Regions from separate parts of the Kitasatospora sp. NBC_00039 genome, predicted to be linked through region 2. Evidence: riboswitches for the same ligand, from Rfam matches in the RefSeq annotation. Region 2 holds a riboswitch; each other region holds the start of a gene.

Region 1 (2,258 bases), 2.3 Mb from region 2:
GGCTGGACGAAACCGGCGAGTTCCGGCCAGTGCAGGTTGAGCAGCGGGCGGGCGACCAGCTCGGTGACCCGGCCGCCGCCGGCCGGCACCACGGCTCCTTCGGTCTCCAGCGGCCGGTCGTACATGGCCTTGACCAGCTGGATCTCCGGTTCGGTGAGCAGTGGGCCGATGATGCCGGAGACGAAGGCCGGGTCGAACTCGCGCAGGTCGGCGTCGACGAAGCAGACGATCTCCCCACGGGTGACCAGCAGCGAGCGCCAGAGCACCTCGCCCTTGCCGGGGGCGGCCGGCAGCCGGGGGAGGATGTCGTCGCGGTGGACCACCCGGGCGCCGGCCTCGGCGGCCTCGGCGGCGGTGCGGTCGGCGGAGCCGGAGTCGACCACGACCAGTTCGTCGACCAGCGGCAGGCGTTCCATCAGCTCGCGGCGGATGGTGCGGACGATGTCGCCGACGGTGGCCTCCTCGTCCAGGGCGGGCAGGACGACGCTGACGGTGCCCGCGCGGCCGGCGGCCCGCTTGGCGTCCAGCAGGGTGCGCACCGGACGGTCGGCCGCGCTCCACGACCGGCGGCGCAGCCAGGACGCCGCCTGTGGGAGGAGCTCGGGTGTCGGGTCGGCGGGCACGGATCTCTCCTCGGCGGGGGTCGGCTGGGACGGGCTGGGAAGGGCCGGGACGGGTCATCTCGCGTGGCGGACGGTCCCGTTCGGGGTTGACGCCTTCGGATACAGTCTTCGTACAGCGGTCGGACCTTCGCACGCCGGGGTCACCGTTGCGCAAGACCAACAACTTCACAGAGCTCATCCAGAGGGACTGAGGGAACGGCCCGTTGACGTCCCGGCAACCTTCTCGCGCGGCTGTCGTTACAGGCCCCGGCGGGACAGGTGCCAATTCCGGCCTGTGGCGCGACCGCGTCACGGGGAAGATGAGGAGAGAGGCCTCCGCCATCATGGCTATCACTGCGACGACTCCTTCTGGCGCCGCACCCGCAACCGTTGACCTCGGCCCCGCCGCAGCCCTGTCCTGCCGCGAGTGCGGTAGCCGGTTCCCGCTCGGTCCGAGCTTCGCCTGTCCGGAGTGCTTCGGGCCGCTGGAGATCGCGTACGACTTCGGCGGCGAGGCCGCGGAGGAGCTGCGCAAGCGGATCGAGGCCGGTCCGGCGTCGATCTGGCGGTACGCGCCGCTGCTGCCCGTGCCGGCCGACGTGGCCGGGAAGCCCAACCTGAACCCCGGCTGGACCCCGCTGGTGAAGGCGGACAACCTGGGCCGCGAGCTCGGGTTCACCGCCCGGCTGCACATCAAGGACGACTCCGGGAACCCGACCCACTCGTTCAAGGACCGCGTGGTCGCCTGTGCGATCGAGGCGGCGCGCGCGTTCGGTTTCACCACGCTCTCCTGCTCCTCGACCGGCAACCTGGCCGGTGCGGTGGGCGCCGCGGCCGCCCGGGCCGGTTTCAAGTCCTGCGTGTTCATCCCGCACGACCTGGAGCAGGGCAAGGTCGTGATGGCCGGTGTCTACGGCGGTGAGCTGGTGGGCATCGAGGGCAACTACGACGACGTGAACCGCTTCTGCTCGGAGCTGATCGGCGACCCGGCCGGCGAGGGCTGGGGCTTCGTCAACGTCAACCTGCGCCCGTACTACGGCGAGGGCTCGAAGACGCTGGCGTACGAGATCTGCGAGCAGCTGGGCTGGCGCCTGCCGGAGCAGATCGTGATCCCGATCGCGTCGGGTTCGCAGCTGACCAAGATCGACAAGGGGCTGCAGGAGCTGATCAGGCTCGGACTGGTCGAGGACCGGCCGTACAGGATCTTCGGTGCCCAGGCAGCGGGCTGCTCGCCGGTGTCGGCGGCCTTCAAGACCGGCAGCGACGTGATCCGCCCCGTCAAGCCCGACACCATCGCCAAGTCGCTGGCGATCGGCAACCCGGCCGACGGCCCGTACGTGCTGGACATCGCCCGCCGCACCGGCGGCGCCGTCGAGGACGTGACGGACGCCGAGGTGGTGGCCGCGATCAAGCTGCTGGCCCGGACCGAGGGCATCTTCGCCGAGACCGCGGGCGGGGTGACCGTCGGAGTACTGAAGAAGCTGGTCGAGACCGGGCAGCTGGACCCGGCCAAGGAGACCGTCGCGATCAACACCGGCGACGGCCTGAAGACGCTGGACGCCGTCTCCGACGCCGGGATGACCGCCGTCATCCGCCCGACGCTGGCGTCGTTCCGCGACGCCGGCCTCGCGTCCGCCTGACCCCTCCACCCCGCCG
Region 2 (2,258 bases):
CTGCGGGACCTCAGCCAGACCGGCCTTCAGCCGGGCGACCAGCTGCTGCTCGCGGGCCTCGAGCGCGTCGAAGCCGGCGCCGGTCAGCGCCCGGCAGGCCGAGGCGATGGCGTAGGCGCCGATCACGTTCGGCGAGCCGGCCTCGTGCCGGGCCGGGCCGGTGTGCCACTGGACGGCCACCGAGCCGTCGGTCTCCCGGGCCACCGTACGGGTGGCGCCGCCGCCGGCCAGGTACGGCTCGGCCGCGTCCAGCCAGTCGGCCCGGCCGGCCAGCACGCCGGCGCCGAACGGCGCGTAGATCTTGTGCCCGGAGAAGGCGATCCAGTCCACGTCCAGCTCGCGCACCGAGACCCGGTGGTGCGGGGCGAGCTGCGCGGCGTCCAGCACCACCCGGGCGCCGTACCGGTGCGCGGTCGCGGTCAGCTCGGCGACCGGCCAGAGCTCGCCGGTGACGTTGGAGGCGCCGGTGACGCAGAGCAGCTTGGGGCCCTCGGGGGCCGCGGCCAGTGCGGCGTCCAGGGCGGCGACCGCCTCGGCCCGCGAGCGCGGGGCGCGCAGGTAGGTGACGTCCAGTCCGGCGTGCGCCCAGGGCAGCAGCGAGGCGTGGTGCTCGGTCTCGAACGCGAAGACCCGGGTGCCGGCTGGGACGGCACCGGCCAGCAGGTTCAGCGAGTCGGTGGTGGCCCGGGTGAAGACCACCTGGTCGCCCTCGCGCAGGCCGAGGAACTCGGCGACGGTACGGCGGCTCTGCTCGAACAGGTCGGTGGAGAGCTGCGACAGGTAGCCGGCGCCGCGGTGCACGCTGCCGTAGTAGGGGGCGTAGGCGGCGACGTCGTCCCAGACCCGCTGGAGCGCCGGGGAGCTGGCCGCGTAGTCGAGCGCCGCATAGGTGACCTTCTCGCCGCTGGCCAGCGGGACCAGGACGTCGTGGCCGAGGACGGGGAGCGGGGCGCAGAGTTCGGTGGCGACGGACATGGGGATGCACTCCTCCTGGGTGAAGGACCCCGGGGAGTGCGTGTCGCCGGCGTCCGCGCTTGTCACGCGGACGGATTGCCGCGGGACCCGGTCCTCACCCAGGGCACCCCGCCACGGACGGAGGGTTGCCGGACAGCAAGCTGGGGCTTGGCGCTGTCACTCATGACCTGCCGAGGACTCTAGGTCGCGTCCGCCGGGTGGTCAAACACGGGTCCACCATCCGGACGGGGCTCGCCCTCCCGCCTGCGGGCCGCCCGGGCCCGGCGCGCTCATGCGGCGGGGCCCGCCCGGGGTCACTCCCCCGCGCGGGCCCCAACTACCGCCTCACGCCTTGCTGGTGGCCTCCGACCAGCGGTTCAGCAGGTCCAGTGCGGCGCCCGAGTCGATGGCGGCCGCGGCCCGCTCCATGGCCGCCGCCAGCTGCTCGGTGAGCGGCGCGTCGGTGAGGTCCAGCGCCACCAGCGCCGCCGCCGTGTTCAGCAGGACGGCGTCCCTCACCGGCCCGCGCTCCCCGGCCAGCAGCCGGCGGGCGGCGTCCGCGTTGTACGCCGGGTCCGCGCCGCGCAGCGCCTCGATGCCGACCAGCCCGATGCCGACCTCGCGCGGGTCGAAGGTGGTCTCGCGGACCTCGCCGCCACGCACGATCCAGACCCGCGAGGTGGTGGTGATGGTCAGCTCGTCCAGACCGTCGTCGCCGCGGAAGACCAGCGCACTGGAGCCGCGCCGGGCCAGCACCCCGGCGATCAGCCCGGCCAGCCGCGTGTCGAAGCAGCCGATCGCGTGGGCCGTCACCTTGGCCGGGTTGGTCAGCGGGCCCAGGATGTTGAACGCCGTCGGCACCCCGAGGTCGCGCCGGGCCGTGGCGGCGTGCCGCATCGACGGATGGAACATGGCGGCGGAGCAGAAGGTGAGCCCGATCTCCTCGGCCACCTCGGCGACCCTCCGGGCGGAGAGGTCGAGGGCGATGCCCAGCTTCTCCAGCACGTCCGAGGAGCCGCTCGCCGAGGAGGCGGCCCGGTTGCCGTGCTTGACCACCTTGGCACCGGCCGCCGCCGCGACGATCGCCGACATGGTCGAGATGTTGACGGTCTTGGCGCGGTCTCCGCCGGTACCGACGACGTCCACCGCCGGGCCGGGGATGGAGAGCGGCTCGGCGTGCGCGTACATCGCGTCCACCAGGCCGGCGATCTCCCCGACCGTCTCGCCCTTGGCCCGCAGCGCCACCATGAAGCCGGCCACCTGGGCCGGGGAGGCCTCGCCGCTCATGATCCGGTCCATCGCCC
Region 3 (2,258 bases), 5.2 Mb from region 2:
CCCGCCCCGGACGAAGTAGGCCGACCCCGTCGATGGGCGGGGAACCGGCCCTGTCCCGTGTTCCCGACCGGCCGCCCGCCCCGAGTGCGGCTGCCGGAGCCCGCCGCGAGCGCAGCCGCCGGCACAGAAGTGCGCCGGACTGCCTGCCGGCGGAGCCGGGTCGGCCGGCCGGACGGCGCTCGGTCCGTGGTCAGGTCCGGCGCAGGGCCTCGGTGAGGTGGCGGGCGGCTTCGATGATGGCCTGGGCGTGCAGCGGGCCGGGGTGGCGGGTCAGGCGTTCGATGGGGCCGGAGACGGAGACGGCGGCCACGACGCGGTTGGAGGGGCCGCGGACGGGTGCGGCGACCGAGGCCACGCCCGGCTCGCGCTCGCCGATCGACTGGGCCCAGCCGCGGCGGCGGACGCCGCTCAGTGCGGTGGCGGTGAAGCGGGCGCCCTGGAGGCCGCGGTGGAGCCGCTCGGGCTCCTCCCAGGCCAGCAGGACCTGGGCGGCCGAGCCGGCCTTCATCGGCAGGGTGCTGCCGACCGGGACGGTGTCCCGCAGGCCGGAGAGCCGCTCGGCGGCGGCTACGCAGATCCGCATCTCGCCCTGGCGGCGGTAGAGCTGTGCGCTCTCGCCGGTGACGTCGCGCAGGTGGGTCAGGACCGGGCCCGCGGTGGCGAGCAGCCGGTCCTCGCCCGCCGCGGCGGAGAGTTCGGAGAGGCGGGGGCCGAGGATGAACCGGCCCTGCATGTCCCTGGTGACCAGTCGGTGGTGTTCGAGTGCGACGGCGAGTCTGTGGGCCGTGGGCCGCGCCAGACCGGTGGCGGCGACCAGCCCCGCCAACGTGGCGGGGCCCGACTCCAGTGCGCTGAGCACCAGAGCGGCCTTGTCGAGAACGCCGACGCCGCTGCTGTTGTCCATGGGTAGTACCAAGTCTCTTTCTTCGAGGCGCGGTTGACCCGCCGGCCGCACGGTGGCGGCAGGCGGTACCGGCGCGCGGCGCCGTCGGCGGTGTGTCGGGTGGGGCACGTCCCGCGTCGTCGCGGGGCCGCCGGTCGGAGCCGGGGAGGGGTGGGGCCGCCGGTCGGAGCCGGGGGAGGGGTGGGGGAGGGCACGTCGCGCCCGGCGGCCGAGGGGCCGAGGCCCGGGGCGGGCGTCCGGTCAGCGCGTGCGGGCGCCCGCGGTGGGGGGCGGCGTGGTGGCCCACGCCGGGGCGCCCGCCGTGGAGCGGCGTCCGGCGTGCGGCGTGGCGCGGGTCACGGTGAGCGGTACCGCGAACGACGTGTGCGGGGACGCGGGGGCGGACGGGCCGGTGGCGTCGCTCGGGGCGGGCCGCTTCAGCGCGCGCGGATCCCAGGCGACGGAGGGCAGAGAAAGCACCGCTTCTCCTCATCTCTCCCGGCGCCACGTTGGCGACGGGCCGGAGTTGGCACTGATCCCGGTGGTCGCGCCCGTGGTCGGGCATCGACGTGGCCGGGGAGTTGCCGGGGCTTCGTAGGGCCGGTCCCTCCACCCCTCTGGATGATTCGCCAGAAACCATACAAGACGGTCGCGCCGCTCTGCCAACGGCCTCCCGTGCCGGGTGACCGCGAGGTGTTCGAGACGGGTCGCCGCCTCCCGCAGCCGACCCTGCGGTTCCCCAGTCCGCGCACGGAGGTCGCCGGGCAGGGTCCCGCACCTGGTGCCGCGACCTGAGCGCCGCCCAACGCGCCGGTCACATGGGGTGGTTGGGTTCCGTCGTGGAGATGTCACCCACCCTGGGCGATACCGGTCGACGGGCATCGTGAATGACGACGTTCGCGCTGCGCACCCGCGTTCACGACTCCGGGACGGCAGGTGAGTCGAGGCCGGGGCCGAAGGGCCCGGGGGCGTCGGCCGGGGTGGCGGCCTCGGTGGCCGGACCGTGCTTCGGTGCGCGGGCGTCGAGCTCGTCGAGCATCTTCCGGGTGAAGCCGAAGTAGTACGTGGCCAGGAGGCCTGTGGCGTATCCGGTCACCAGACCGGCGGCGTAGACGGCCGCGCTGACCCCGAGGCCGCGTGAGCCGGTCAGCAGCGGGAACAGCGCCCAGCCGGAGGGGCCGATGGCGGTCGAGCCGATGGCGGCACCGAGCTGGCCCAGCAGCCCCACGACGGCTCCGCCGCAGGCACCGCCGAGACAGGCCGTGACGAACGGGCGTCCGAGGGGGAGCGAGACCCCGTAGATCAGCGGCTCGCCGACGCCGAGGAACCCCGCGGGCAGGGCGGACCTGATGGTCGCCCTGATCGAGGCGTTGCC

Evidence for each region. Region 2 has a riboswitch for S-adenosylmethionine ahead of OG286_RS28230 (aminotransferase class V-fold PLP-dependent enzyme). Riboswitches for the same ligand answer to the same signal wherever they lie in the genome.
Region 1: it holds a riboswitch for S-adenosylmethionine, as region 2 does, so the genes downstream of both, thrC (threonine synthase) here and OG286_RS28230 (aminotransferase class V-fold PLP-dependent enzyme) in region 2, are expected to answer to the same signal.
Region 3: it holds a riboswitch for S-adenosylmethionine, as region 2 does, so the genes downstream of both, OG286_RS05665 (hypothetical protein) here and OG286_RS28230 (aminotransferase class V-fold PLP-dependent enzyme) in region 2, are expected to answer to the same signal.

What each region holds. Positions count from the first base shown of each region.
Region 1 is NZ_CP108289.1:4,031,695-4,033,952, reverse strand. It holds gene OG286_RS17780 (glucosyl-3-phosphoglycerate synthase) at 1-623, opposite strand, end outside; SAM riboswitch class I at 795-929, shown strand; gene thrC (threonine synthase) at 947-2,242, shown strand.
Region 2 is NZ_CP108289.1:6,348,704-6,350,961, reverse strand. It holds gene OG286_RS28230 (aminotransferase class V-fold PLP-dependent enzyme) at 1-975, opposite strand, end outside; SAM riboswitch class IV at 1,026-1,143, opposite strand; gene trpD (anthranilate phosphoribosyltransferase) at 1,300-2,258, opposite strand, start outside.
Region 3 is NZ_CP108289.1:1,165,517-1,167,774, reverse strand. It holds gene OG286_RS05675 (sensor histidine kinase) at 1-19, shown strand, start outside; gene OG286_RS05670 (IclR family transcriptional regulator) at 191-904, opposite strand; gene OG286_RS05665 (hypothetical protein) at 1,145-1,363, opposite strand; SAM riboswitch class I at 1,370-1,511, opposite strand; gene OG286_RS05660 (PTS transporter subunit EIIC) at 1,800-2,258, opposite strand, start outside.